Regions from separate parts of the Arthrobacter sedimenti genome, predicted to be linked through region 1. Evidence: riboswitches for the same ligand, from Rfam matches in the RefSeq annotation. Region 1 holds a riboswitch; the other holds the start of a gene.
What was found. A riboswitch is a leader RNA that binds a small molecule or an ion and turns the genes downstream of it on or off. The one in region 1 is predicted to bind glycine.

Region 1 (14,933 bases):
GACAGGATGATGCCGCCGCGCGGACCGGCAAGGGTCTTGTGCGTGGTGGAGGTGGTGACATGGGCATGCGGGACCGGCGACGGGTGCAGGCCCGCGGCCACCAGCCCGGCGAAGTGCGCCATGTCCACCATCAGATAGGCACCAACGGAGTCCGCGATCCGCCGGAACTCAGCGAAGTCCAGCTGCCTTGCGTAGGCCGACCAGCCAGCCACGATCAGCTGCGGCTTGTGCTCCTGCGCCAGCCGCTCCACTTCCGCCATGTCGATGGTGTGGGTGTCCTCACGGACCTGGTACGGCACCACGTTGTACAGCTTCCCGGAGAAGTTGATCTTCATGCCGTGGGTTAGGTGGCCGCCGTGGGCAAGGTTCAGGCCCATGATGGTGTCACCGGGCTTGATCAGTGCGTGCATCACCGAGGCGTTGGCCTGCGCGCCGGAGTGCGGCTGGACGTTGGCGAATTCGGCGCCGAACAGGGCTTTCACCCGGTCGATGGCGAGCTGCTCGATGACGTCCACGTGCTCGCAGCCGCCGTAGTAGCGCTTGCCGGGGTAGCCCTCGGCGTACTTGTTGGTCAGTACCGAGCCCTGCGCCTGCATTACGGCTGCGGCAGTGTGGTTCTCGGAAGCGATCATTTCCAGGCCGTCGCGCTGGCGGCCCAGTTCGTCGTCGATCTTTGCCGCGATCTCGGGGTCCAGGACGGACAGGTCGGCGTTCAGGCTGGGGGAGACCACCTGCTCGAAGGCCATGGCTGTACCGGTGCCTGCGGCCGCGGCGCTCACAGTTCGCCGCCGTTTGCCGCAGCGTATTCCTCAGCGGACAGCAGCGGGCCTTCCTCGGTGACGGCCACCTTGAAGAGCCAGCCGGCGCCGTAAGGGTCGCTGTTGATGAGTGCGGGGTCGGACACCACGGCGTCGTTGATCTCGGTGACCTCACCGGTGACGGGCGCGTAGAGGTCGGACACGGACTTGGTGGATTCCACCTCGCCGCAGGTCTCGCCGGCGGTCACGGTAGAACCCACCTCGGGCAGATCCACGTACACAATGTCGCCCAGGGCATCGGCGGCCACGGCGGAAATACCAATCCCCGCAGGCCCGGACCCGTCAACAGCAACCCATTCATGCTCGGCGGAGTACTTCAGTTCAGCTACAACGTTGCTCATAATTTTTCCTATTGTTCGTGTGTGAAAAGTGAGAGAGCGTCCGCACTAAACCCGCCAAAAGTGAGCGGGCGTCGGTCTAAAACCCACCAAAAGTGAGCGGGCGTCAGGCCCCTGCGGGCCGGCCTCCGGCAGCATGCGTCTAAGGGAGCGTCACGTCCGCCCAGCGGGCGTCTACGCGACCGAGCATGCAGAGGAGGGCGGCCCGTTGGGCCAACCAGCCGCGCCGGCCTACTTTTGGCGACGGTAGAACGGCAGGGCTACTACTTCGAAGCGTTCGGGCTTGCCGCGGAGGTCTACGTCCAGGACGGTGCCGGGCTCGGCGAATTCGACGTCGACGTAGGCCATTGCGATGGGGTAGCCGAGGGTGGGCGACGGCTGGCCGGAGGTCACTTCGCCAACGAGGGTGCCGTCCTTGAGGACAGGGTAGTGGCCGCGGGCGGCGCGGCGTCCGGCGCCCTTGAGGCCCACGAGCTTCTGACCGATGGTGGAGCCGACGCCGGCAGCCTTGATGGCGGCCAGGGCTTCCTTTCCCACGAAGTCGCTTTCCTTGGCCAGCGACACCACCGGGCCCAGCCCAGCCGCGTAGGCGTTCACGTGGCGGGAGAGCTCGTTGCCGTAGAGCGGCATGCCTGCTTCAAGGCGGAGGGAATCACGGGCTGCGAGGCCGGCGGGGACCAGGCCATGTCCTTCCCCGGCTTCCAGCAGTGCTTCCCACAGCGCGGGCGCGTCCAGATTGGGAACGTAGATTTCGAACCCGTCCTCGCCGGTGTAACCGGTCCGGGCCACGAGCAGGTCGCGGACGGCACCCCCGAAGCTGACGCCCACTTCAACTGCGGCGTAGTACTTCAGATCCGTGACCAGGGCGTGCTGTTCTGCGGGAACCAGCTGCAGCAGGATGGCCTCGGCGGCGGGACCCTGGACGGCGATGAGGGAAGTTTCCACGGAGGCATCTTCAACGGTCACGTCGAAGTTGGCGGCGCGTTCCTGCAAGGCATCGGCCACCACCTTCGCGTTGCCCGCATTCGGCACCACGAGGAACTTGTCATCAGCCCTGCGGTAGGTGATGAGGTCGTCGATGATGCCGCCGTCGGCGTCACAGATCAAGGAGTACTTGGCCTTCCCGACGGCGACCGCGGACAACTTGCCGGCAAGGGCGTAGTCCAGGATCGCGGCAGCGTCCGGCCCGGTCACCCAGACCTCGCCCATGTGGGAGAGGTCGAACAGGCCTGCAGCCTTGCGCACGGCGTGGTGTTCGGCGAGCTCGGAGTTGTACTTGAGCGGCATCTGCCAGCCACCGAAGTCCGTGAAGGAGGCCCCGGCCTTCTTGTGCTGCTCGTAGAGAGCGGTGTAGTTCTCAGTCATTGGGTGAGTCCTTAGTTTTCGAAGTCTTCAAGCGGCGGGCAGGAGCAGATCAGGTTCCGGTCGCCGGCGGCGCCGTCGATCCGTCCCACGGGCGGGAAGTACTTGTCCTGCCGCAGCGAGGGCACGGGGAACGCGGCCTGTTCGCGCGGGTAGGCGCGGTCCCAGTCGGAACTGACGACGGCGGCAGCCGTGTGGGGTGCGTTGCGCACCGGGGATGCCTCCAGGGAGAAGTCCCCGGCAGCAACCTGCTCAATCTCGGCGTGGATGGTGATCATGGCGTCGATGAAGCGGTCGATTTCCGCGAGGTCCTCGGACTCGGTGGGCTCCACCATCAGCGTCCCGGCGACAGGGAACGCCAGGGTGGGGGCGTGGAAGCCAAAGTCGATAAGGCGCTTGGCCACGTCCTCGGCGGTCACACCAGTCCTGGCGGTGAGTTCACGCAGGTCCAGGATGCACTCGTGCGCCACCAGACCGCCTTCACCGGTGTAGAGAACCGGGTAAAACTCGTTCAGCCGGGTGGCGACATAGTTTGCAGCCAGCAGCGCGGACTTGGTGGCCTCGGTCAGGCCCTCCCCGCCCATCAGCTTCACGTAGGCCCAGGAGATGGGCAGCACGCCGGCCGAACCGAACCGCGAGGCCGAGATCGCCACCCCGTGGCCGGCTTCGTGCGCGGCGGTGTTGGCGTCGCCCGGCATGAATGGTGCCAGGTGGGCCTTGGCAGCAACCGGGCCAACACCGGGTCCGCCGCCGCCGTGCGGGATGCAGAAGGTCTTGTGCAGGTTCAGGTGGGACACGTCGCCGCCGAACTTGCCCGGCTGGGCCAGCCCAACGAGCGCGTTCAGGTTGGCACCGTCCACATATACCTGGCCGCCGGCGGCGTGCACGGCATCGCAGACCTCACGGACGTCGCCGTCGTACACGCCATGGGTGGACGGGTAGGTGATCATGATGCAGGACAGAACATCCTTGTGCGCCTCGATCTTGGCCGTCAGGTCCTCGTGGTCGATGGTGCCGTCAGATGCAGTGGCCACGACAACCACCTTCATCCCTGCCAGGACGGCGGAGGCGGCGTTGGTGCCGTGCGCCGAGGCCGGGATCAGGCAGACGTTGCGCTGCTGGTCACCGCGGGAGTGGTGGTAGCCGCGGATCGCCAGCAGGCCTGCGAGCTCACCCTGGGATCCGGCGTTGGGCTGGATGGAAACCTGGTCGTACCCGGTAATCTCGGCCAGGTCTGATTCAAGACCAGCAATCAGTTCGCGCCAGCCCTCGGTCTGGGAGTCTGGGGCGAACGGGTGGATGGAGGCGAACTCCGGCCAGGAGATGGCTTCCATTTCCGCGGTGGCGTTCAGCTTCATGGTGCACGACCCCAGCGGGATCATGGTGCGGTCCAAGGCCAGGTCCCGGTCCGACAGCTTCCGGATGTAGCGCAGCAGCTGCGTCTCGGACCGGTGCGTGTTGAACACCGGGTGCTCCAGGTAGCCGGAGGTGCGCAGGACCGATTCAGGCAGTTCGAAGCCTTCGGCGTCGCCCACCGGACCCGCGCCAAAGGCGACCGCGACGGCGGACAGCGTTGCCGCCGTCGTCGTCTCGTCCAGGGAGACGCCCACCGTGTCCTGGTCGACAAAGCGCAGGTTAATGCCGCGGGCTTCAGCGGCGGTGATCACCTTGGCGGCCTTGCCCGGGACGCGCACGGTGAGGGTGTCGAAAAAGGAATCGGTGACCAGTTCACGGCCCATGGACGCGAGGGCGGTGGCCAGGACGCGTGCCTTGTGGTGGACGCCTTCGGCGATGGCCTTCAGTCCATCCGGGCCGTGGTAAACCGCGTAGAAGGAGGAAACGATGGCCAGCAATGCCTGCGCGGTGCAAATGTTGGACGTGGCCTTCTCGCGGCGGATGTGCTGCTCGCGGGTCTGCAAAGCCAGCCGGTAGGCAGGGGCGCCGGCGTTGTCCTTGGAGACGCCCACCAAGCGGCCGGGGAGCGAGCGTTCCATGCCCTTCTGGACGGCCATGTAGGCGGCGTGCGGCCCCCCAAAAAACAGCGGCACGCCAAAGCGCTGGGTGGAGCCGACAGCGATGTCGGCGCCCTGCTCGCCCGGAGGGGTGATCAGGGTCAGTGCCAGCAGGTCAGCTGCCACGGTGACCAGGGCGCCGCGGTCCTTGGCGGCGCTGATGACTTTGGACTGGTCCCATACCCGGCCGGAAACCCCGGGCTGCTGCAGGACGACGCCGTTGATGGCACCTTCCGGCAGGCCCTTGGAGAGATCCGCCACTTCAACTTCGAAGCCCAGCGCCTCAGCGCGGCCCTTCACGATGGCGATGGTCTGGGGAAGGCAGTCGGCGTCCAGGACGGTCCTGCCGTCCCTGGCGTCTTTGTTCTTATTGGCACGCCGCATCAGGAGCACGGCCTCGGCCACCGCGGTGGCCTCGTCCAGCAGCGAGGCGTTGGCCACCGGGAGTGCCGTGAGGTCCTGCACCATGGTCTGGAAGTTCAGCAGCGCCTCGAGCCGGCCCTGGGAAATCTCGGGTTGGTAGGGCGTGTAAGCGGTGTACCAGGCAGGGGACTCGAGGATGTTGCGGCGGATCACCGGCGGAGTGACGGTGTCGAAGTATCCCTGGCCGATCAGCTGGACGGCGGTCTTATTCTTGCCGGCGAGCTTGCGCAGCTCCGTGAGGACCTCAACCTCGCTGAGGGCATCGGCCAACTTGAGGGCGGTTTCCTGCCGAATGGAGGCCGGGACGGCAACGTCCACCAGGCCGTCCACGCTGTCGTAGCCCACGGCCTTGAGCATGGTGTCGACGTCGGCCTGGCGGCGCGCGCCGATATGGCGGTCAACAAACGATGTTGGAAGCGATTGAATCGTCATGAGGAACTCCAGTTCTGGCCGGCCGAAGGTGGCACGGCGTGGGATGGGTTCCTCCCCGCTCTGTATTGGACCTGAGAGATTCCGCGTTGCCTGCTCTTGGCAGGGGTTCGCTTGCACCGTCGGTGAACCAGGCAAAAGCCCGGTTGCTTTCCAGAGTCGCCTCGCCATGACGGTACGTGGGCCTGAGAGATTCCTGGGGAGGATTTGCTCCTACGGCGCCTGCCCGGTGTTTCGCCGGGAGGACTCTCCCGTCACAGCTCGAAAGGCTTATTCAAATGTGGGTGATTCGGCTCACAAGGTATCGGGATATGCGGCCGGTGGCAAATCGCGGGCTCCTGAAGCGGGCCAGATACAGGAAGATGACGGCGTCCTGCTCCGGTTGTGTCAGGAAGGGTTTGACATTGCATCGTGACGGACACCACACTGATCCCCGGGATTGGCGCCGTCTGCGGCTGGCTCAGCGTATCCGGAGCAGTCCGACTGCCGGCGCCCGTCCCGACGCATGACCGCTGCGGCCCTTACGGGCTGCGGTTTCCAACTGAACATGCCTTCGACCTGCGGCGGGAGAGCCTTGCCGGGTACATTTAGCAGGCGCCGTAGGAGCAAACCCTCCCCAGGAAACTCTCAGGCCCACGTACCGCCGCGGACAGGCAACTCTGGAAAGCAGCCAGGCATGCCCTGGCTCACCGACGGTGCAAGCGGCTTGGGCTGCGGAAACTCTCAGGTTCCCTACAGAGCGGGGAGGAACCAAATCTTTTGCGGTACCCAAAATGCCGCTTTACCGATGGAGTTCCTCATGGCGATTCATCCCCCCACGTCCAACGGCGAACCAGCGCGCAACGGCGCGCGCACGGCGGTCCGCAGCGAGCCTCCCCACCTGGAACGGCAGCTGACCAACCGCCATATCCAGCTCATTGCCATCGGCGGCGCGATCGGCACCGGCCTCTTCATGGGCTCCGGCAAAACCATTTCCGCGGCCGGCCCGTCCGTGATCTTCGTGTACATGATCATCGGATTCATGCTCTTCTTCGTCATGCGCGCCATGGGCGAACTGCTGCTGAGCAACCTGAACTACAAGTCCTTCAGCGACTTCGCTGCGGACCTCCTGGGGCCGTGGGCCGGCTTCTTCACCGGCTGGACGTACTGGTTCTGCTGGGTAATCACCGGCATCGCGGACGTTATCGCCATCGCCGGCTACTCCAAGGAACTGTGGCCGGCGCTGCCGCTCTGGATCCCGGGCCTGGCCACCATCGGCATCCTGCTCCTGCTGAACCTCGCCACGGTCAAGGCCTTCGGCGAGACCGAGTTCTGGTTCGCCCTCATCAAGATTGTCGCCATCGCTGCGCTCATCATCGTGGGCCTTTTCATGATTTTCACCGGCTTCCAGTCCGACACGGGCACGGCCAGCTTCACCAACCTGTGGAGCCACGGCGGGTTCTTCCCCAACGAATTCATGGGCTTCGTAGCCGGATTCCAGATCGCCGTGTTCGCCTTCGTCGGCATTGAACTGGTGGGCACCACCGCCGCCGAGGCCAAGAACCCGGAGAAGACCCTGCCCAAGGCCATCAACGCCATCCCGGTCCGCGTACTCCTGTTCTACGTGGGCGCGCTGGTCATCCTGATGGCCGTCACCCCGTGGACCCAGTTCGCCGCTGGCCACAGCCCCTTCATCGGCATGTTCTCCCTGGCCGGCCTCGGCGCCGCGGCCACCGTGGTCAACCTGGTGGTCCTCACCTCGGCCATGTCCTCCGCCAACTCCGGCATCTACTCCACGTCCCGCATGGTCTTCGGCCTTGCCCAGGAGGGCGACGCGCCGGGCATCTTCAGCCGCCTGTCCACGAGGAAGGTGCCCAGCAACGCCCTGTTCCTGTCCTGCGTGCTGCTGCTCTCCGGCGTCGTCCTCATGTACGCCGGCCAGGACGTTGGCAAGGCGTTCGAAATGGTGACCACAGTGTCCGCCGTCTGCTTCATCTTCGTCTGGTCGATCATCCTGGCCAGCTACATCTCCTTCCGTCGCCGCCGCCCCCAACTGCACGCGGCGTCGAACTTTAAGATGCCCGGCGGCATCCCCGCGGTCTGGGTTGTCTACGCGTTCTTCGCGTTCGTCCTCTGGGCGCTGACCACCCAACCGGACACCCTCATCGCCTTGTTGGTGACGCCCACCTGGTTCGCCGTCCTTGGCGTGGCCTGGGCCGTCCTGCGGCGCCGACCCGCACACCTTGCCCGCTTCGAGGTCTTCCGCGCCGAGCTTCGCAATGACGCCGCGGTGGCAGCCGGACGGAGCGCCGCCGGGGTGTCCGCCGAAGAGGTAGAGCAGGCCAGGAAGTAACGGCCGACGGCGGGCTGCCGGGCAGGTGCGTTGGATCCAATGATGGGTCCGGCCTGCCAAGGTAGCCCGCCCGCCGGTGCCGGGCGCGGAAGTTAAGCATACTTAGTGTTTATCCACATAGGATGGAAAGAGCACGGCAGCCTCCCGCTGCAGGTCGATTTGAATGAAGGTGACCATGGCCCGGCGCAGCAATCCCGCACTTCGTATCGCACAGGAAACCGCCCACAGAACCATGTTCGACTCCGACGGCAAGCCCAAGCCCGGCGTCCACAACATGCTTCTGAAGGCGGTGCAGATCCAGCGGCCGCTGGTGGTTGGCTACATCCGGCGGCTCCAAAAGAAGCACCCCCGCGCAACGGCTGCCCAGTTGGCGGACATCGCCGAGCGCGACTACCTGCGTGCTGTCGCCGGTGGCGGCGCCGTGGTGGGCGCTACCGCCGTCGTACCCGGTATTGGCACTGTGGCGTCGCTGGGACTGTCCGCCGCCGCCACCGTGGGCTTCCTGGAAGCAACGGCACTGTACGCAACCTCGCTGGCCGAACTTCACGGCATCCGCCTCACCAACCCGGAGAAGGCCGGCACCATGGTCATGGCCATCATGCTCGGCGAGGAGGGTACCGCCCTGCTGGGAACGCTGAGTGGCCAGGCCTCCGGCAGCGGCAACGGCGCCGCCAATAACTGGGGCAATGTGCTCTCCAAGTCGATGGTGGGGCCGGGCTTCGGCAGTGTACGCAAGCGTATCCAGCACGCCTTCCTCAAGAACCTGCTCAAGCGGCAGGGTACTGCCCTGTTCGGCAGGGCGCTCCCGTTCGGCATAGGGGCCGTTGTAGGTGGAGCCGGTAACCTCGTCATGGGCCGTGCGGTGGCCAAGAATGCCCGTGAGGCGTTCGGGCCGATGCCGGACACCATTCCCGGGGAGCTGACCGCAGCTGCCGGACCGGACAACCTTACGCTGGAAGGCAACATACTTGGATCTCAACGCTGACGTAGGCCAGTCATTCGGCTCCTGGACGGCAGGAGGCGACCCGGCCATGTTCCAGCTGATCACCAGCGCCAACGTGGCCTGCGGCTTGCACGCGGGCGACCCCGTCACCATGCTGGACAGCTGCCGCGCAGCGTACGAACTCGATGTCACCGTGGGGGCGCACCTCGGCTACCGCGACCTGGCGGGCTATGGGCAGCGCGCGCTGGGGATGGGTTTCGACGAGCTGTTCGGCGACGTGCTGTACCAGTTGGGGGCGCTCGACGGCGTCGCGCATGCCGTGGGTGCCTCGGTGGACTACGTGAAAGCACACGGAGCGCTGTACGACGCACTGATTTCCGACGCCGACCAAGCGTCGGCCGTGGTTGCGGCAGTGAATGCCTATGACCCGGGCCTTCCCATTTTGGGCTTCCCCGGCTCCGAGCTGGTGAAGCAGGCCAAGGAAGCCGGGAACCCGGTCTTCATCGAGGCCTTCGCCGACCGGGCGTACCTCGCCGACGGCAGCCTGGTGCCGCTTTCCGAAGAGGACGCAGTCCTGCACGACATTGACGTGGTGGTTGAGCGCGCTGTCCGGCTGGCAACGCAAGGGGAAGTGATCGCCATGGACGGGACGGTGGTCAAGGTCCGGCCGGACTCCCTGCGCTTACAGGGCGGCAGCCCTGGAGCGCTGGAAATGGCGGCCCGCATCCGTGCTGGGCTTGAGGCCGCAGGCGTGGAGCTGGAGGCCTTCGCCTAGGGGCGTGGTGCCGGACTGACCGGGCCGCCCGCCGTCGTCGTAAGCCTTCTCGCTGCGCACGTTCCTTTATGCACCTCAAATGCGGGGGTCGAAAAGGAATGTGCGCAGCGCCGGAATTTATCCGCGGCGAAATCACCCAAAGATCAGCTGCGCCACCGTGAAAATTGCCAGGCCCGCCAGGGACCCCACCACTGTGCCGTTGATGCGGATGAACTGCAGGTCCTTGCCCACCTGGAGCTCGATCTTCTGCGAGGTCTCTTCGGCGTCCCAGCGCGCAACCGTGTCCGTGATGACCCCGGCGATGTCTGAACGGTAGGTCCGGACCAGGTAGCCTGCGGCGTCACCGATCCAGGCGTTGACCTTCCCGGCCAGCTCGGGATCGTCCACCAGCCGCGACCCGAAATCACGCACCGCTGCCTTGAACTTGACGGTGAGCTCGCTGTCCGGATCGTCCACGGCACCCAGCAAAGCGTTCTTCACGGTGCCCCACGTCCGGGACGCCAGCTCGCGCACCTCGGGATCGCCCAGCACCTGGGCCTTGATGTCCTCGGCGCGCGCAATCATCGCGGGATCATGCTGAAGGTCCTGGGCGAGATCGTTGAGGTACTTGTCGATCGACTGCCGCACCTGGTGCCTGGGGTCCGCCTGGACGGCGCGCACGAACTTGAGGATCTCGAGGTAGACCTTGTCGCCCACCAGCCCGTCCACGAACTGCGGAACCCAGGTGGGGGAGCGGTCGGACACCAGGCGGGTCACTGTCTGGTGATTGTCGTCCACCCAGTCAGCGGCACGGTCCACCAACAGGTCCACCAGCGTGTGGTGGTGCCCGTCATGGAAAATCCGCTCCGCCAGTCTGCCCACCGGAGGTCCCCATGGCGGAGTGAGCAGGTGCTTGCGCACCATTCCCTCGATGACGGCCTGGACGTCGTCGTCATTCAACACCTTGAACGCGCCGCGGATCAGCGCTGCACCCTCCTTGGCCACCCGGTCCGCGCCGGCGGGTGCAGAAAGCCATTGACCTGCCCGGCGTGCAATGTTGACGCTCGCCAGCTTGTCCTGGACCACCTGTTCGGACAGGAAGTTGGTTTCCACGAATTCGCCCAGGGAAGCGCCGATCTGGTCCTTCCGCCGCGGAATGATGGCTGTGTGCGGAATCTTGATGCCCATGGGGTACTTGAACAGGGCCGTTACCGCGAACCAGTCGGCCAGCGCACCCACCATGCCGCCTTCCGCGGCCGCGCGCACGTACTGCAGCCACGGATAGTCCTTTTGCAGGGCAAACGCGAAGACAAAAATCACCGCCATGGCAATAAGCAGGCTCAGTGCCAGCAGCTTCATCTTCCGCAGCGCTGCCGCCTTTTCGGCGTCACCGGCACCAAGCTGGCCGCGTACGACGGCGCCTGCCGCCCTGGTGCCGGACCTCGCCTGCTGCGCTGGTTCGGCGGGTGCTTCCTGCGTGGTTGGCCCGGTAGTTGCCTCAGAGTTCACCTGCATGTGCCAAGCCTAGCCCCGAAGGCGGGGGCCGGTCGGCTACCGTGTGAGCATGACAACTGACGAGTCAGTGCCGCAGCGGCCGCTGGTCTTTGCCCACCGCGGTTCAAGCGGCGCCTATGCCGAACACACCCGCGCCGCCTATTTGCAGGCCCTGGCCGACGGCGCCGACGGGGTGGAGTGCGATGTCCACCTGACCCGGGACCAGCACGTCGTCCTGTTGCACGACGCCAACCTGGACCGCACCTCGGACGGAACCGGTCCGGTGGCGGAACGGACGCTGCGGGAGCTGCAGCAGCTGGACTTCTCCTCCTGGAAGGGAGCCCGCATCCCGGAAGCATATGGGGCACGCTCGGAACAGCTCCTCACGCTTGCGGAGCTTCTGGACATTCTCCGGGGAGCGGGCCGGCCCATGAAGCTGGCCATCGAGCTAAAGCACCCCAGCCCGTACCAGCTCAAACTTGAGGACCGGGTGTTGGAGGTGCTCCGCAGCGAGGGCTGGGACCCGCAAAGCTCCACGGTGGACAACGTGGCTGTAACCTTCATGAGTTTCAACCCCGATTCCGTCCGGCACCTGCTCCTTTCCGTCCCGCCGCAATACATCTGCCAGCTCGTGGACGACCTCACCATCCATGAGATCCGTGGCGGGCTGGGCGTGGGACCACTTACCGGGGGCGCCATCGCCAACCTGATGAAGGCCACGCAGCTGGAGGGGGAACGCATCCTGGACGACCGGGAAGTGGGCATGGCCGGCCCCGGCATCGACTACGTCCGGGAGCGCCCGGCCACCGTCCGCCGCTGGCTCGAATCGGGCCGGCGCTTCCGCGTGTGGACGGTTGATTCGCCAGAGGATGTGGCTCTTTGCCAGGACCTGGGCATCCAGGAGATCACCACCAATGTTCCTGGCCGTGTCCTTGACCAACTCCGGATGGCCTCGCCGCAGGGTAAGTAGGGCCTGCCGTGAATGCGACGGTCACGTACTCCCCACGCCGCTGGTGGGCCGGCCCGCTCGACGTCGAAGGCCTGGCACTGGGTTCGGTGGAGGCCGCGGCGGCCACCGTCAACCTATATGCCGGTAAGCCCGGCCTGTTCAGGACTACGTCTGCGCTCACCGCAGCAGCTTTCGACTCCTTTGGCCACCTGCGCATTGCCGGGCGCAAACCGCAGGGCTTCGCGCCCCTTTCCGGCTTCCACCGTACCGGCGACGGGTGGATCCGCCTCCACGCCAACTACCCCCACCACGAGCAGCGGTTGCTGCAGGCACTCGGCGCCACCTCGCCCGAGGAAGCGGAGCGGCGGCTCCGCTCCATGGCCGCACTGGAAGCCGAGGCGGCCATCCAAAGCAATGCCGGAATCGCTGCCGCAGTCAGGACGCGCAGCGAATGGCTTGGCTCGGACATGGGCCGTGCGGCCAGCCTGGGAGCTTGGGTTGCCTTCGAGTTCGCGGACGGGACGGCTGACGGGCTGGGGCTGCGGGATTTTGGCGAGGAAAGTTCGGGCGGAAACAGCGCCGGACGGGGCAGCGGCCAGGCGGAGGCTCTGCCCCTGCGAGGCTTGCGGGTCCTGGACCTGACCCGCGTGATCGCGGGACCAGTTGCCACCCGCCTGCTCGCGGCCCTCGGAGCAGATGTCCTGCGGATCGACCCGCCTGCCTTCCCCGAGATTGAAGACCAGTTCGTGGACACGGCATTCGGCAAGCGCAGCGCCGAAGCCGATCTCAGTTTGCCGGGTAACCAGCACCGGCTCCGGCAACTCCTGCCGGCCGCGGACGTGGTGGTTGCCGGATACCGGCACGGCGCCCTGGACCGCTTCGGGCTCAATCCCCGGGAACTGCTGGCCTCGCACCCCGGGCTTGTGGTGGTCACCCTGGACAGCTGGGGGAGTGCCGGTCCCTGGAGCGGGCTGCGCGGCTTCGACAGTATCGTCCAGGCAGCGTGCGGAATCGCGCACGTCTACGGCAAGGACAACCACGACGGCGAATGGCGCCCGGGTGCCTTGCCCGTCCAGGCACTGGACCACGCCACAGGCTACGGCGTCGCTGCGGCTGCCATCCACCTGCTGGCCCGACGCCGGGAGGCCGGGACAGGGGGCGCCGCGCACCTGTCCCTCGCCCGGACTGCCGAGGAACTCTTCTCGCTGGGCAGGAACACGGAACGGCCTTCAGAAGTGTCCGCCCCCGACTACCGGTCCACGGACAGCACCTATGGCGAACTCCGCTACATTGGGCCTCCGCTGACGGATGGGGGCCAGCCCCTGGACTACCCATTTCCGCCACCGCCGTATGGAGGTTCGCCGCTCGCCTGGGTGTGACAGGTGCGCAGTGCGACAGATGCCCGGCGTGACAGCTGCACAATGCCTTTTCTGACGTCACCGTCTTGCGGCAGCCGCCGGTTTCTGGCCGTCGCAGTTGCTGTGATTGAGTGGTTCCATGTCTTTTCTTTGGCCCGGCCCCGCGTTTCGGAGCCTGTCCATACGCGGCCTGTCCACACAGGGCCGGCCTTTTTCGCGCCGGTCGTTTTCGCGCCCGTCCTTTCAGGGCCCAGTCGCCCAGAACCTCTCCGCGGCTGCCATGGGCGCCCTCCTGCTGGCCAGCGCAAGCAAGCATTTCCGGGATCCGGGCTTCTACCGGGAGGTGGTTCCGGACTACCTGTGCCGCCAGGATCCGGCGCCCGACACCAACCAAGGAAGCGGCGACCAGAGCACAGGAGACCAGGGCAACGCCGACCAGGGCACAGGGGACGCGGGCACCACAGCGCAGCATCCTCTGGCCCTCCTGTCCCGGGACGAGTGGATCGCAGTGAGCGGCCTGCTGGAGCTGGCCGCCGCCGTCGGAATCCTGCTGCCGCCCACGCGAAAACTGACGGCCACCGCCCTCACTGCCATGTTCACCGCATTCCTGGCCGGGCATGTGGACGCCCTCGTGCGGGCGTACGGGCCGGCCGGTACTCCCCGCCGTCGGAAGATCCACACCGTGCGCCTGCCGCTTCAGGCGCCCCTGATCCTGTGGGCCTGGAGTCTCCGGAAACCCGCCCTGCCCACAGAGCAGCACGGAGGGCGGGTGTGAAGCTCCTGGCCTCGCCGGCGGTGAGGGTAGGCCTCTCCATCAGCATCGCCACCGGCTTGTATGGAATCTCCTTCGGCGCGCTCGCGGTGACGTCAGGGCTCAACTTCTGGCAGGCGATGGCCTTGAGCCTGCTCCTCTTCAGCGGTGGATCGCAGTTCGCCTTTATTGGCGTCGTGGCCGGCGGCGGATCGGGCATCGCAGCCATGAGCGCCGCCACCCTCCTGGGCATGCGCAACGGAATTTACGGCATGCAGCTGAACGCTTTACTGCGGCCAACCGGATGGCGCAAGTACGTCGGGGCCCAGCTGACCATCGATGAATCCACGGCGACCAGTACCGGCCAGACAGTCCCCGCGGAGCAGCGCCGCGGTTTTTGGACAGCCGGAGTTGGGGTGTACGTGCTGTGGAACCTCTTCACGGCTGTGGGCGCGATCGCCGGCAGCGGGTTGGGCGATCCCAAACAGTGGGGGCTGGACGGTGCTGCCGTCGCAGCCTTCCTTGCCTTGCTATGGCCCCGGCTCAAGGGGCGGGAACCCATCGCCATCGCGGCCGTTTGCGCCGTGGCCACCGTCGTGGCGGTTCCCTTCGTGCCTCCGGGCGTGCCCATCCTTGTTGCCGCCGTGGTGGCTGCACTCGTGGGGTGGTTCAGCCATGGCCGCCGTGACGAAGGCCTGGAGCCCGACGTCGAGCCTTACACACACCATCCCGGACATCACCAGGACGCCGCCGGCACCCGTCCGGGAGCGGAGCGCCCCGAAGGCGCGGATCCGGAGGCGGGTACATGAGCCTGTGGATCTGGCTGCTGATTGCCTGCGCCCTGGCCTACGCCTGGAAAATCGTGGGGTATTTTATGCCCGCCAAATTCCTCGAGGACCCGCGCACATCACGCATCGCAGGGACAATGACCATCGGCCTGCTCGCTTCGCTGACCGTGGTGAACGCGGTG
Region 2 (14,933 bases), on a different contig from region 1:
GATCAGTACGTCATCGGGGTGGACTACGGGACCCTGTCCGGCCGCGCCGTGGTGGTGCGGGTCCGCGACGGCAGGGAACTCGGCAGCGCTGTCCACGAGTACCCGCATGCGGTGGTCACCGATTCCCTCCCCGAAGATACAGCGGGCGCGGAATCCAATGGACACGCCTCGAGGCTTCCCGGCGAATGGGCACTCCAGGTGCCCAACGACTACCGGGAAGTCCTGCGCAGGGCTGTCCCCGCCGCGGTGGCTGACGCAGGGATCGACCCTGCCGCCGTCGTGGGCATTGCCACGGACTTCACCGCCTGCACCATGGTGCCCGTCAAGGCCGACGGCACCCCCCTGAACGAACTGCCGGGCTTCGCCACCCGGCCGCATGCCTATGTGAAGCTCTGGCGCCACCACGCGGCGCAGGGGCAGGCTGACCGGATTAACAAGCTCGCCGCCGACCGGGGTGAGGACTGGCTTCCGCGCTATGGGGGGCTGATCTCCTCCGAGTGGGAGTTCGCCAAGGGCCTGCAACTGCTGGAAGAGGACCCGGAAGCCTACGCCGCCATGGACCACTGGGTTGAGGCGGCGGACTGGATCGTCTGGCAGCTGTGCGGGCGGTACGTCCGCAACGCCTGCACGGCGGGTTACAAGGGGATTTACCAGGACGGCCGGTATCCGTCCGAGGACTTCCTTGCTGCCCTGAACCCGGACTTCAAAGACTTCGTCAGCTCCAAGCTGGAGCACACCTTCGGGCGGCTGGGGGATGCCGCAGGCACCCTTACCGCCGAGGCTGCTGCCTGGACCGGACTGCCGGAGGGCATCGCCGTGGCCGTGGGAAACGTTGACGCGCACGTCACGGCCCCGGCTGCCAAAGCAGTGGACTCCGGCCAGCTGGTGGCTATCATGGGCACCTCCACCTGCCACGTCATGAACGGCACGGAACTGCGCGAAGTGCCCGGGATGTGCGGGGCAGTGGACGGCGGCATCGTGCCGGGCCTTTGGGGCTACGAGGCCGGACAGTCCGGCGTCGGGGACATCTTTGGCTGGTTCACCAAGTACGGCGTGCCGCCCGAATACCACCAGGCTGCCAGGGATGCGGGCCTGGGCATCCACGAATACCTCACCGAACTCGCGTCGCGGCAGGCCATCGGGGAGCACGGCCTGATCGCCCTCGACTGGCACTCGGGCAACCGCTCAGTCCTGGTGGACCACGAGCTCTCCGGGATTGTGGTGGGCCAGACCTTGGCCACCAGGCCCGAGGACACATACCGGGCGCTGCTTGAAGCCACGGCTTTCGGGACCCGCACCATCGTGGACGCCTTCCGCGACGCCGGCGTCCCGGTCAAGGAATTCATCGTGGCCGGCGGCCTGCTCAAGAACAAACTCCTTATGCAGATCTACGCGGACGCCACCGGCCTGCAGCTGTCCACCATCGGCTCGGAGCAGGGCCCGGCGCTGGGCTCGGCCATCCACGCCGCCGTGGCCGCGGGCGCCTACGCGGACATCCGCGAAGCTGCCGCCGCCATGGGTGCCGAACCCGGAGAGGTGTACACCCCGATACCGGAAAACGTGGCCGCCTACGACGAACTGTTCCAGGAGTACAAGGTGCTGCACGACTACTTCGGCCGCGGCAGCAACGACGTCATGCACCGGCTCAAGGCCATCCAGCGCAAAGCGGCACGGACTGACCTGCCGGGCACCGGCAACCCGCCGGCACCCGCTGTGGAGGTGTCCGCATGACCGCCGGGACCGGTGTAACCCCGGCGATCCTGCAAACCATTGCCCGGATCCGTGAGGAAGTGTGCGCGCTGCACGCCGAGCTGACCCGGTACGAACTGGTGGTCTGGACCGCGGGCAACGTTTCAGCCCGCGTACCCGGGACCGACCTCATGGTCATCAAGCCCTCCGGCGTCTCCTACCAGGACCTGACTCCGGAGCAGATGATTGTCACCGACCTGCACGGCACCCCGGTGCGGGGCACCAACGTCGGTGGCGGCGGTACCGTCGATTGGGGCAACCCGCCCCTGTCGCCGTCCTCCGACACGGCCGCGCACGCCTACGTGTACCGCCACATGCCCGAGGTGGGCGGGGTAGTGCACACCCACTCCACCTACGCCACCGCCTGGGCCGCCAGGGGAGAAGCCATCCCGTGCGTGCTGACCATGATGGGTGACGAGTTCGGCGGCGAGATTCCGGTGGGACCGTTTGCGCTGATCGGCGACGACTCGATCGGCCACGGCATCGTGGAGACGCTGAAGAACTCCAATTCGCCTGCGGTCCTGATGCAAAACCATGGCCCCTTCACCATCGGCAAGGATGCCCGGTCCGCCGTGAAGGCCGCCGTCATGTGCGAGGAAGTGGCCCGCACCGTCCATATCTCCCGGCAGCTCGGTGACCCGCTGCCCATCAACCAGGACCACATCGACTCCCTCTACGCCCGCTACCAGAACGTCTACGGCCAATAGGGCCCCAAACTTTCCCAGGAGAACCCATGAGCACCGCAGCAAACACTTCCCTCGACGGCTACGAGGTCTGGTTCCTCACCGGCAGCCAGCACCTCTACGGCGAGGAGGTCCTCAAGCAGGTGGCCGCCCAGTCACAGGAGATCGCCAACCAGCTGAACGCATCCTCCGCGGTGCCCGTGCGCATAGTGTGGAAGCCGGTCCTCACCGATTCCGACGCCATCCGCCGCACCGCGCTGGAGGCGAACTCGGATGATTCCGTGATCGGCGTGACGGCCTGGATGCACACCTTCAGCCCCGCCAAGATGTGGATCCAGGGCCTGGACCTGCTGCGCAAGCCCCTGCTGCACCTGCACACGCAGGCCAACCGGGACCTGCCCTGGGCCGACATCGACTTCGACTTCATGAACCTGAATCAGGCCGCGCACGGCGACCGCGAGTTCGGGTACATCCAGTCCCGGCTGGGCATTGCCCGGAAGACCGTCGTCGGGCACGTCTCCAATCCCGAGGTTGCGCGTCAGGTCGGCTCCTGGCAGCGCGCCGCGGCGGGCTGGGCCGCCGTCCGGACCCTGAAACTGACCCGCTTCGGCGACAACATGCGCAACGTGGCCGTCACCGAAGGCGACAAGACCGAAGCCGAGCTGCGCTTCGGCGTCGCGGTTAATACCTGGTCCGTCAACGAACTGGCCGACGCCGTGCACGGCGCTGCAGAGTCCGACGTCGACGCCCTGGTGGCGGAGTACGAGGACATGTATGACGTGGTGCCGGAGCTCCGCGCAGGCGCGGCACGGCATGAATCGCTGCGGTACGGGGCCCGGATTGAACTGGGGCTGCGGTCCTTCCTGGAAGCCAATGGCTCCGCGGCGTTCACCACGTCCTTCGAGGATCTTGGTGCGCTCCGCCAGCTGCCCGGCCTGGCGGTGCAGCGGCTCATGGCTGCCGGCTGCGGGTTCGGCGCCGAAGGCGACTGGAAGACCGCCATCCTGGTCCGCGCCGCCAAGGTGATGGGCGCCGGCCTGCCCGGCGGCGCCTCGCTGATGGAGGACTACACCTACCACCTGGAGCCGGGGTCCGAGAAGATCCTCGGCGCCCACATGCTGGAGGTCTGCCCCTCCCTGACCGCGCAGAAGCCGCGGCTGGAGATCCACCCGCTGGGCATAGGCGGCAAGGAAGACCCGGTCCGCCTGGTGTTCGACGCCGATGCTTCCCCGGGCGTCGTCGTCGCCCTGTCCGACATGCGGGACCGCTTCCGCCTGGTGGCCAACGCCGTCGACGTCGTTCCCCTGGACCAGCCGCTGCCCAACCTCCCGGTGGCCCGCGCGCTGTGGGAGCCGAAGCCGGACTTCGCCACCTCGGCCGCCGCCTGGCTGACCGCCGGCGCCGCCCACCACACTGTGCTCTCCACCCAGGTGGGCATGGACGTCTTCGAGGACTTCGCTGAAATCGCCAAAACGGAACTGCTCACCATTGATGAAGGCACCACGATCCGCCAGTTCAAGAAGGACCTGAACTGGAACGCCGCCTACTACAGGCTGGCCGGGGGGATCTGACCAAAAATGGTGCGGCGGCCGAGGCTTGAGGACGTGGCGGAGCTGGCCGGGGTCTCGCACCAGACCGTGTCACGGGTGGTCAACTGCCACCCGAACGTGAGTAAGGGGACGCGGGAGAAAGTGGAGGCGGCGATTGCCCAGCTGGGGTACCGCCGCAACTCCGCTGCCCGGAGCCTGGTTACCCGGCGCTCGCAGACCATCGGGGTCCTGGCCAGTGAACTGTCGCAGTACGGGCCTGCCAACACCCTGCTGGGGGTGGAACGCGCCGCGCGGGATGCTGGGTACTTCGTTCGCGTCGCTGCCCTGCGGGAGGTCAACCGCGATGCGATCCTGGCCGCCGTCCGGCACTTCCTGGACCAGTCGGTGGAAGGCATCGTGGTGATCGTTCCGCACCTGGAGATGCCTGCCGCCCTCGCGGAACTGCCCATCGGAGTGCCTGTGGTGGCCGTGGGGACCACAGGCACTGACGCCGTTGGCGGCGTCAAAGTGGACCAGCGCCGCGGGGCGGAACTGGCGGTGAAGCACCTCATCGGGCAGGGGCACGTCCGTATCGGGCACGTGGCGGGGCCCCAGGACTGGATCGACGCGGTGGCCCGCGCCGATGGCTGGCGGGGCGCCCTGGACGCGGCCGGCCTCGACGCCGATCTCATGTTCGAGGGTGACTGGAGCGCCGGCAGCGGTTATGAGATAGGCCGCAAGGTGGCAGCCAGCCCCCGTGCCACTGCGCTGTTTGTAGGCAACGACCAGATGGCCCTGGGGGTCCTGCGGGCGTTGAATGAGGCAGGAATCAAGGTGCCGGAGGACGTCTCCGTGGTGGGCTTCGACGACCAGCCCGAAGCCGGCTACTTCAGCCCGCCCTTGACGGTGGTCCGGCAGGACTTCGAAGAACTGGGCCGGCGGTGCATGGACCTGATGCTCAGGGCACTGGACGGCGCCGAGGGATCGCAGACGCTGGTGGTGGAGCCCGAACTCGTCCTGCGCAGCAGCACCGCCCCGCCGGCCTGAAACTGCCGGCAGCGAAGTTAATCCGGGGGAGACCCCCGCGAAACGTGGCCACAACAATCGCTGCGTACGTTGGCAGGCATGACGGCTACCCTGCTCATCCGGCTCCGCGACTGGCTGCTGGACACGTTCACGTATGACTCCGAGTCCCTGGCCGGCGGCGCCATGGCTGACGCCACCCGCTGGGGCTGGCTGCCGGCCTTGAGCGGGGTGTCCGCAGGCGCGGAGCAGGCCCGCTCCGAGCATGCGCTGGCAGCACCCGAAACCAGCACGATGTCTGGTTAAACACACTATTGCGCCACTAGCGTGGTAATGCCCTAAACTGCTTCACTGAGGTGCCTGAAATGGCGCTGCGCAGCAACGAAAGTGAACACGCTATGGCTACCGATTACGATGCTCCACGCAAGCAGGAAGAAGAGTCGCCTGCTGACTCTCTCGAGGCCCTCCAGGCATCACGGAGCGGCAACGCGCAGACCGCGGTTATCGATGTCGACGAAAACGACACCGCTGAAGGTATCGACCTGCCCGGCGCCGACCTGTCCAACGAGGAACTGACCGTCATTGTGGTTCCCGAGCAGTCCGACGAGTTCACCTGCTCGTCGTGCTTCCTGGTCCGCCACCGCTCGCAGGTTGCCCGTGAAAAGAACGGCCTGAAGTACTGCCGCGACTGCGAAGGCTAAAACTATTTCCTGGTTTTCCCGGCGCCGGCCACCCCCTCGGGTGGCCGGCGCTTTTTGGTCCTGCGCTATTTATCTCCGGCCGCCGTCGTTATCAAAATGACCCCTCGTCTCGGGCAAGGAACACTCCTACGCTGGAATCATCCAATGGCTTTGAATCCTGGATGGTACAGCAATGAAAAAGTTCTCCATCTGGCTCGCAGCGGTCCTGCTGGCTGTAGGGCTGGGAATCGTGGTCCAGGCACCTGCCTCGGCGGCTCCCTACTGCGGGCTCACCTGGGGCTCGCTGGCGAAGTCCGGGCAGGACACCGGTACCGCATCCGTCACCAATGTCCGCACGGGGCAGCACTACTGCTTCGACCGGTTGGTGGTGGATCTCAACGGCCCTGCGGTGGCCTATACGGTGCAGTATGTGCCGCGGATCGAGCAGGAGGGCTCCGGGGCCTTCATTCCGGTCCGGGGCGGTGCGCGCCTGCACATCAGCATCAAGGCGCCCTCCTATGACGAGAACGGCAACGCCACCTACAGCCCCGCGGACAGGAATGAACTCAGCAACGTGTCCGGCTACCAGACCTTCCGCCAAGTAGTCTCCGCAGGAAGCTTCGAAGGCTATACAAGTCTGGGCCTGGGCGTCCGGGCCCGCCTGCCGTTCCGGGTCTTCACCCTGGACGGTCCCGGCTCCGGCTCCCGGCTGGTGATCGACGTGGCGCACTACTGGTGACCGGTCCGTCGTCGTAAACCAAAAAGGTGCCGCGCCCCATCAGGGGCGCGGCACCTTTCCTGCGGGGGTTTTTACTCCGGAACCACCAGGGCGGGGGTATCCCGCTTCAGGGTTTCACCGCGGAAGAAGCCCGGGTGGGTGCGGGACATGACCAGCATGACGACGGCGCCCAGGGCCAGGATGCCGATGCCCAGGATGAACACCAGGCCCACGCCGAAGACCTCCGAACCGCTGCCGAAATCCGGGGCCAGGCTGTCCATGGCGGTCTGGAAGAACACCACGAACAGGCCCAGGCCGCCCACCACCGGGCACACCAGCCGGAACAGGAAGTGGCGTGCGCTGTTAAACAGGCTGTGGCGGAAGTACCAGGTGCAGGCCAGGGCGGTCAGGCCGTAGTAGAAGCAGATCATCAGGCCCAGGGCCAGGATGGTATCGTTCAGGACGTTCTCGCTGACCACGTGCATCACGGCGTAGAACCCCGCGGAGATGATGCCGGCAGCGATGGTGGCGAAGCCGGGCGTCGCGAACTTCCTGCTGATGCGGCTGAACGGCTCCGGCAGTGCACCGTAGTGCGCCATCGCCAGCAGGCTCCGGGACGGCGACATGAACGTGGACTGCAGGGATGCTGCGGAGCTGGAGAGCACGGCCAGGGACATCAGGATGGCGAAGGGGCCCATGATGGGGGAGGCCAGCGCGGTGAAGATGTTCTCGTGGTTTTCGGCGTTGTTCAGGCCGTTGCCGGTATCTCCGACGCCGGCGAACATCATGGTGGCGATGCTGACCAGGAGGTAGATGGCAAGGACGATGACGGCCGTCAGGGTGCCTGCCACGCCGGCGGTCTTCTTGCCGTTGGCCGTCTCTTCATTGACGGTGAGGCAGACGTCCCAGCCCCAGTAGACGAAGATCGACAGGGAGATGCCGGCGGCAACCTGGCCGAAGGTTTCGATCTTGGTGACGTCGAACCAGTCCCAGCTGAACGGGATGGCCGTTTCCGAGGTGGACCAGTTGGCGAACGCCATGCCCACGAACAGGCCGAGGACCAGCAGTTGGAAGCCCACCAGGCTGTACTGCACCAGCTTGGTGGTGTGCAGCCCGCGGTAGCTGACCCAGACGGCCAGCGCCACGAAGACGAAGCAGGTGATGACGTTCAAGGCTTTGTTGTCCGCCAGGTCTGCGAGCTCGGGGGAGCCGGTGAGCTGGGACAGGAAGAGGTAGAAGAAGTCGACGGCGACGCCGGCGAGGTTGGACAGCACGATGATGTTGGCGGCCAGCAGGCCCCAGCCGCCCATCCAGCCGACCCAGGGCCCGAAGGCCTTGGTCACCCAGGTGAAGGTAGTGCCGCTGTCCGGGGAGTCGGCGTTGAGTTCCCGGTAGGCGAGCGACACCAGGATCATGGGGATGAACCCGATCAGGAAGATGACTGGCAGCTGGAGGCCGGCTTCGTTGACGGTGGGACCCAGCGCGCTGGTGAGGGTGTAGGCGGGGGCAATGGTCGAAATGCCCAGGACGACGACGGCGAGGAGCCCGAGCTGCCCGCCCTTGAGGCCCTTGTCGCTGACGCCGTCCGCGGATGGGGCGTGGGCGTGCGGACCGGGTTTGGCCGTACTGGTGCGGATTGTCTCTGTCATGGCACCACTTTCTGGGAAGGCTGTGAGACGGAAGTCACTATATGAATGGCGTTCATTTAGTATGGGGGCGCCGCCCGTGTGATGCAAGACGCATTATGAATCACATTCGTTTGTGACTCGTTTTCGAAATTAGTAAGCTCACTGATGAATTCCCTGAAGGCCTGCCGCCGCGGTGTCCGCGGCTGGTAGCGTCGGGAGTATTGGACCACTTGAGGAGGATGCATGAAAGCTTCACCGACATTGACCAACAACCTGCAGGCTGTCCTTGCGGACCTGATCGAGCTCCACGTCCAGGGCAAGCAGGCGCACTGGAACATCGTGGGCACCAACTTCCGCGACCTCCACCTGCAGCTGGATGAAATCGTGGACGCTGCCCGCCAGTTCGCCGACGATACCGCCGAGCGGATGCGCGCCCTGCATGCGCTTCCGGACGGCCGCAGCTCCACCGTTGCCGAAACCACCAGCCTGGCCCAGTTCCCTGAAGGGCTGATCAGCACTGAAGATGCCATCGAGCGGATCGTCGCTGCCATGGAGGCTGCCGTAGGCACCATGCGCAAGGTCCATGACGAAGTGGATGAGGAGGACCCCACCTCCGCGGACCTCCTGCACGAATTCATCGCCCGGCTGGAACAGTTCGCCTGGATGGTGCAGGCGGAAAACATGAAGCCCACTGCCAAGGTCACGGCTGCAGACTCAAAGTAGCGGTTGTTTCACGGAGCGCCCGGCGCCGAGGTATCCCTCCTCGGCGCCGGGCGCTTTGGCCTGCCCGTCCGTCCGTTTCTGGACTCCCGTGGGCGTCCGCTATGCTTTTGGCACTTTGCGAAGCACGACGGCGGCGAGGCCTGCCGCCGTCGCCATCAGTACCAGCCCAATTGCCGCGGTCACGTGCACCCCGGAGTCGAACGCTGAAGCGGCGGCGTCCAGGACCATCCCGCCGAGCGATGCGGGCAGGAGGTTGGCCGCCTCCACGGCGCCCGCCAGTGTCTCCCCGGCGTTGTGCAGGGTGGGCCCGGGCAGTATGCCCTCAAGCCCCGCGGGCAGCCGAAGGTTCTGCTGGTAGGAGGCGGTCAGGATGGATCCCAGGACGGCTGTCCCCAGCAGGGAACCCACCTGATAGCCCGTCTCGGAAATTGCCGCGGCCGCCCCCGACTTCGCCGGCGGGGCGGCGCCCAGGATGAGGTCGTTGGAGATGGTCTCCGCCGTGCCCACGCCCAGCGCCAGGACCAGGAGGGCTGCCAGCAGCAGCGACGGGCCGCCGTCGTGGTTTCCGAACGTCACCATGCTGTAGCCGGCGGCGCTGAACGCCAGCCCCGCAGCCACCACGTACCCGGGCCGGACCTTGCGGACCAGCGGCACCACCACCAGGCCGGCCACCACTGTGGCTGCCAGCGCGGGGACCATGGCAACTCCCGCCCCGGAGGGGCTCATTCCTTCGAGGAGCTGCAGGTGCTGGGCGAGGAACAGGATGAACCCGTTGAAGGAAAACAGGGCCAGGATGTTGGCGGTTATGGCCATGCTGAACACACTGTTGCGGAACAGGGACATGTCCAGCAGCGGGTGCTCCAGGCGCAGCTGCCGCTGCACGAACACGGCTCCCATGGCCAAGCCAAAGGCAATTGCCCCCAGCCCTGCTGCGCCCGGCCCCTCCGTGGCGACGGCCTTGATGCCGTACACCACGGGCACCATGACCAGCATGGAGAGCAGGATGCTCGGGATGTCCACCTTCCCCGGGGAGGGATCCCTGGACTCCGGGATCAGGGCCGGCCCCAGCGCCAGCAGGGGAACCATGAGGGGTACCGCTACAAGGAAGACCGCGCCCCACCAGAATTGCTCCACCAGCCAGCCGCCGGCAATCGGCCCGAGGGCGGCGCCGCCGGAGAATCCCGCAGCCCAGATGGCGACTGCCAGCCGCCGGCGGTTGGGCTCGGGAAAGATGTTGCGGATCAGCGACAGCGTGGACGGCATCAGCATGGCCCCGAAGAAGCCCAGGGCTGCGCGGCCGGCGATCAGCCACTCCGGCGTCGGTGCGAAGGCGGTGGCGGCCGAGAGTGCGGCGAAACCGATGCTGCCGATGACCAGGAGCCGCCGCCGGCCAATCCGGTCGCCGAAGCTTCCCATGGATACCAGCAGGCCGGCCAGCACCAGGGGATAGGCGTCCACGATCCACAGCAGCTGCACGCCGGACGGTTCCAGGGCGCGGGCGATGGCAGGCAGCGCGAATGTCAGCGCCGTGTTGTCCACGGCCACCAGGAGTACGGGAAACATCAGCAGCCCCAGCGCCACCCAGTCGCGCCACAGCTGCCGCGGGGCGTTCCCGTCCGTGCGTGAGGGCGCGGGGCTGGTGGAAGTCGTCATGGAATAACTATACCGTCCAGACGGTATAGTTTAAAACTCCTTCCGGTTCCGTCATACCGCCGTGGGAAGGGCATGATGGAAGGCATGCCCCGAAAGCCTGTAGCCCGCGAAGCGGTCCTTGATGCCTTCGAGTCCCTGTTGATCGAGGTGGGGGAGCGCGCCGCCACCCTTGACGCCGTCGCCCGGAAGGCCGGCGTGTCCAAGGGCGGCCTGCTCTACCACTTTCCCAACAAGGAAGCGCTCATCGCCGTTCTGCTGGACCGGCTGGACGGCCTGGCCCGGGAGGATGCCGACGCCATGGCCTCAGCCGGCGAAGGCGCCGCCGCTTACTTCATTCGTTCCTCGGTGTGGGCAGACACTCCGCTGGACAGGGCCATCGTTGCCGCCACAAGGCTTGCCGAGGTGGCGCATGAAGAGACGCGGCGCCGGTTCGCGGCCATCCAGCAGCGATGGCTGGACGAAATTGCGGCTGATGTTGGTCCGGGGCTGGCGAAGGCAGTCCTCTATATGGGTGACGGCCTGTACTTCAACGCCATGCTGTCGGTGGCGCCCGCTCCGGCGGGGGGAGCGGCCGCTGACGTGGAGGAACTCCTCGCCGCCCTGGAGCGGCTCCGCAGGTAGGATTTGCCATTTGCCGGGAGGGGCGGCGGCGTAGGACAATGGAGAGTTGTGAGGGCCGCCACCGGCCGTCATGACCCAACAAGTTAATAGCCTTTGATCTGCGGCGGGAGAGTTCTGCCGGAAGTACAGGCAGGCGCCGTAGGAGCAAATCCTCCCCAGGAATCTCGCAGGCCCCTGTACCGCCGCGGCGAGGCGCCTCTGGAAAGCAGCAGGCAGTTGTCCTTCCTCCCTTGGGAAGTGGAAGAACTGTTGTGCTCACCGACGGTGCAAGCGGGTCCTGCCAGGCAGGCAACGCGGAAACTCTCAGGTCCAATACAGAGCGGGGAGGAACCCGAATAGCTGTGGCGCACCCTGCGCCGCCTGAGTAAATGGAGTTCCTTCGTGTCGGTTACCCCAGCCTCCACCACCTTCGTAGACCGCCATATCGGCGCGCGCCGCCAGGCCGACGTCGAAACCATGCTCAAAGCCGTGGGCTACGACACCGTCGACTCCCTGGTGGACACGGCCGTTCCCAAGGTCATCCGCCAGGAAACCGCCCTCCGCCTCCAGGACGCCCTCAGCGAGGTTGAGGTCCTCACGGAGTTGCGCAAGCTCGCCGGCAAGAACAAGACCGCCGTCCAGTTGATCGGCCAGGGGTACTTCGACACGGTCACTCCGCCGGTGATCCGCCGCAACATCCTCGAGTCCCCGGCCTGGTACACCGCGTACACGCCTTACCAGCCTGAGATTTCCCAGGGCCGGCTTGAGGCCCTGCTGAACTTCCAGACCATGGTGCAGGACCTGGTTGGCCTGCCTATCGCCAACGCCTCGCTGCTGGATGAAGCAACTGCCGTCGCCGAGGCCGTCCTGCTGATGCGCCGTGCCAACAAGGCCAAGCCCGCTGCGGATGGCAAGACCGTCCTGGACATCGACGTCCTCCCGCAGACCATCGCCATCGTCAGGGGCCGCGCCGAGGCACTGGGCTTCGACGTTGAAGTGGCGGACCTTTCCCAGGGCCTGCCGGAGGGCGATATCAATGGCATCGTGCTGCAGCAGCCCGGCGCTTCCGGTCGGGTATGGGACCAGTCCAAAGTCATCAGCGCCGCCAAGGACCGCGGCGCCCTGGTCACCGTGGCCGCAGACCTGCTGGCACTGACCCTGATCACCCCTCCGGGCGAGCAGGGGGCGGACATCGCCGTCGGCTCCGCCCAGCGCTTCGGTGTGCCGCTGTTCTTCGGCGGCCCGCACGCCGCCTACATGGCTGTCCGCAAGGGGCTGGAGCGTTCGCTGCCCGGCCGGCTGGTGGGCGTGTCCAAGGACGACGCAGGCGTTCCTGCCTACCGCCTGGCGCTGCAGACCCGCGAGCAGCACATCCGCCGCGAGAAGGCCACGTCCAACATCTGCACGGCGCAGGCGCTGCTGGCCATCGTCGCCTCCATGTACGCCGTGTACCACGGCCCGGACGGGCTGAAGGCCATTGCGGAAACGACTCACGGCCATGCCCGGGTGCTGGCGGCGTCGCTGGCAGCAGCCGGTGTGGAGGTCCTGCATGGGAGCTTCTTCGACACCCTAACCGTCCGCGTCCCCGGACGCGCTGCCGCACTTGTCGCAGATGCCGAAGCACGCGGAATCAACCTGCGTTCAGTCGACGCCGACACGGCGGGCATCTCGCTCGATGAAACCACGACGGCGGCCGTCGTCGCCCAGGTTGCCGACATCTTCGGCGCCTCCATTGCTGGGGGCGAGGGCTTCGGGCTGGAGGCCGCCGTTGAGCGCTCCTCCGGCTACCTGCAGCACCCGGTGTTCAACACGCACCGGTCCGAGACGCAGCTGCTGCGCTACATCCGGAAGCTCTCCGACCGTGACCTCGCCCTGGACCGCACCATGATCCCGCTGGGGTCGTGCACCATGAAGCTGAACGCCACCGCCGAGATGGAGGCCATTTCCTGGCCGGAGTTCGCCTCCATCCACCCGTTCGCCCCGGACTCCCAGACCGCTGGCTGGCGCGAACTGATCGCCGACCTGGAAGCGGACCTGACGGCCATTACCGGGTACGACCAGGTTTCCATCCAGCCCAACGCCGGATCCCAGGGTGAGCTCGCAGGCCTGCTGGCGATCCGCGGCTACCACCACTCCCGCGGCGATCAGCAGCGCAACGTCTGCCTGATCCCGGCCTCGGCCCACGGCACGAATGCTGCTTCCGCGGTCCTGGCAGGGATGAAGGTGGTCGTTGTAGCCACCGCAGCGGACGGCACCATCGACCACGAGGACCTGACGGCCAAGATCGAAGCGAACAAGGACGCCCTGTCCTGCATCATGATCACCTACCCCTCCACCCACGGCGTGTACGACGGCGACGTCCGCGACGTGTGCGACGCCATCCACGCCGCCGGCGGCCAGGTATACATCGACGGCGCCAACCTGAACGCGCTCGTCGGGCTGGCCCAGCCGGGCAAGTTCGGCGGCGACGTCTCGCACCTGAACCTGCACAAGACCTTCTGCATCCCGCACGGCGGCGGCGGACCCGGCGTGGGCCCGGTCGCAGCCAAGGCACACCTGGCACCATTCATGCCGGGCGACGCCAACAAGGCCGCCCATGAGGAAGGCCACGGGGTGGCGATCTCGGCGTCCCGGTTCGGTTCCGCCGGTGCGCTGCCGATCTCCTGGGCGTACGTGAAGCTGATGGGCGGCGAGGGCCTGACCGAGGCCACCAAGTCCGCGCTCCTCGCAGCCAACTACGTGGCCGCGAGGCTGAACGAGTTTTACCCGGTTCTCTACACCGGCGAGGGCGGCCTGGTGGCGCACGAGTGCATCCTGGACCTGCGTGAACTCACCGCCCGCACCGGTGTGACCGCCGAGGACGTGGCCAAGCGCCTTATCGACTTCGGCTTCCACGCCCCCACCCTGGCATTCCCGGTCGCAGGAACCCTGATGGTGGAGCCCACCGAGTCCGAGGACCTGGCCGAGATCGACCGCTTCATCGAGGCCATGATCACCATCCGCGAGGAAATCGACCAGGTGGCCAACGGGGACTTTGCCGTTGCCGACTCACCGCTGCGCCGCGCACCCCACACTGCCGCCGCCGTCGTCAGCTCCGACTGGGACCGTGCCTACCCGCGCGAGCAGGCCGCGTTCCCCGCCCACCACAAGCAGGACAAGTATTTCCCGCCGGTGGGCCGGATCGACGGCGCCGCCGGAGACCGGAACCTGATCTGCTCCTGCCCGCCGCTCTCCGAGTTCGAGAACTGAGGCCTGCCGCCATGACTGAGAAATACACAGCGTTGTACGACGAGCACAAGAAGCTGGGCGCGTCGTTCACCGACTTCGGTGGCTGGCAGATGCCGCTCAAGTACAGCTCCGAGCTGGCCGAACACCACGCGGTCCGCAAGGCTGCAGGCCTGTTCGACCTCTCCCACATGGGCGAGGTCTGGGTGACCGGACGGGACGCCGGCGCGTTCCTGGACTACGCCCTGGTGGGGAGGATCTCCGCCATGGCGGTGGGCAAGGCCAAGTACTCGCTGATCTGCAATGAGGACGGCGGAATCATCGACGACCTCATCACCTACCGCCGTCCCGCTGCGCAGGACGGCACCGACGTCTTCCTGGTGGTGCCCAATGCCGGCAATGCCGCCGTGGTGGCTGCAGCACTGCAGGAGCGCGCCGCAGGGTTCGATGTGGTGGTGGATGATGCCTCGGCCCGCACCTCCCTGGTCGCGGTCCAGGGGCCCAAGGCCCAGGAACTCCTGCTCCGCCTGGTTCCGGCCGCCCAGCACCCCCTGGTGACGGAACTGAAGTATTACGCCGCCGTCGAGGTTCCCTTCCTGGTAAGCGGGGCGGGCAAGGAGCTCCTGCTCGCCCGTACCGGATACACCGGCGAGGACGGGTTCGAAATCTTTGTGGACAACCACGATGCCGCCGCGCTGTGGCAGGCACTGATCGCCATCGCC

Region 2: another riboswitch for glycine. It lies ahead of gcvP (aminomethyl-transferring glycine dehydrogenase); the one in region 1 lies ahead of gcvP (aminomethyl-transferring glycine dehydrogenase).

Annotation. Positions count from the first base shown of each region.
Region 1 is NZ_JBHSDQ010000015.1:8,823-23,755, reverse strand. Features, by position in the region: gene glyA (serine hydroxymethyltransferase) at 1-746, opposite strand, end outside; gene gcvH (glycine cleavage system protein GcvH) at 776-1,159, opposite strand; gene gcvT (glycine cleavage system aminomethyltransferase GcvT) at 1,388-2,521, opposite strand; gene gcvP (aminomethyl-transferring glycine dehydrogenase) at 2,533-5,385, opposite strand; glycine riboswitch at 5,546-5,646, opposite strand; gene ACFO0G_RS19800 (hypothetical protein) at 5,794-5,973, shown strand; glycine riboswitch at 5,937-6,035, shown strand; glycine riboswitch at 6,036-6,130, shown strand; gene ACFO0G_RS19795 (amino acid permease) at 6,182-7,714, shown strand; gene ACFO0G_RS19790 (hypothetical protein) at 7,890-8,699, shown strand; gene ACFO0G_RS19785 (LamB/YcsF family protein) at 8,683-9,432, shown strand; gene ACFO0G_RS19780 (DUF445 domain-containing protein) at 9,565-10,926, opposite strand; gene ACFO0G_RS19775 (glycerophosphodiester phosphodiesterase) at 10,976-11,875, shown strand; gene ACFO0G_RS19770 (CoA transferase) at 11,884-13,233, shown strand; gene ACFO0G_RS19765 (DoxX family protein) at 13,493-13,987, shown strand; gene ACFO0G_RS19760 (AzlC family ABC transporter permease) at 13,984-14,772, shown strand; gene ACFO0G_RS19755 (AzlD domain-containing protein) at 14,769-14,933, shown strand, end outside.
Region 2 is NZ_JBHSDQ010000014.1:20,069-35,001, forward strand. Features, by position in the region: gene araB (ribulokinase) at 1-1,731, shown strand, start outside; gene ACFO0G_RS19635 (L-ribulose-5-phosphate 4-epimerase) at 1,728-2,456, shown strand; gene araA (L-arabinose isomerase) at 2,483-4,003, shown strand; gene ACFO0G_RS19645 (LacI family DNA-binding transcriptional regulator) at 4,010-5,008, shown strand; gene ACFO0G_RS19650 (hypothetical protein) at 5,087-5,290, shown strand; gene ACFO0G_RS19655 (DUF4193 domain-containing protein) at 5,383-5,685, shown strand; gene ACFO0G_RS19660 (AMIN-like domain-containing (lipo)protein) at 5,858-6,403, shown strand; gene ACFO0G_RS19665 (APC family permease) at 6,475-8,031, opposite strand; gene ACFO0G_RS19670 (Dps family protein) at 8,254-8,733, shown strand; gene ACFO0G_RS19675 (MFS transporter) at 8,833-10,386, opposite strand; gene ACFO0G_RS19680 (TetR/AcrR family transcriptional regulator) at 10,471-11,007, shown strand; glycine riboswitch at 11,102-11,199, shown strand; gene gcvP (aminomethyl-transferring glycine dehydrogenase) at 11,389-14,235, shown strand; gene gcvT (glycine cleavage system aminomethyltransferase GcvT) at 14,247-14,933, shown strand, end outside.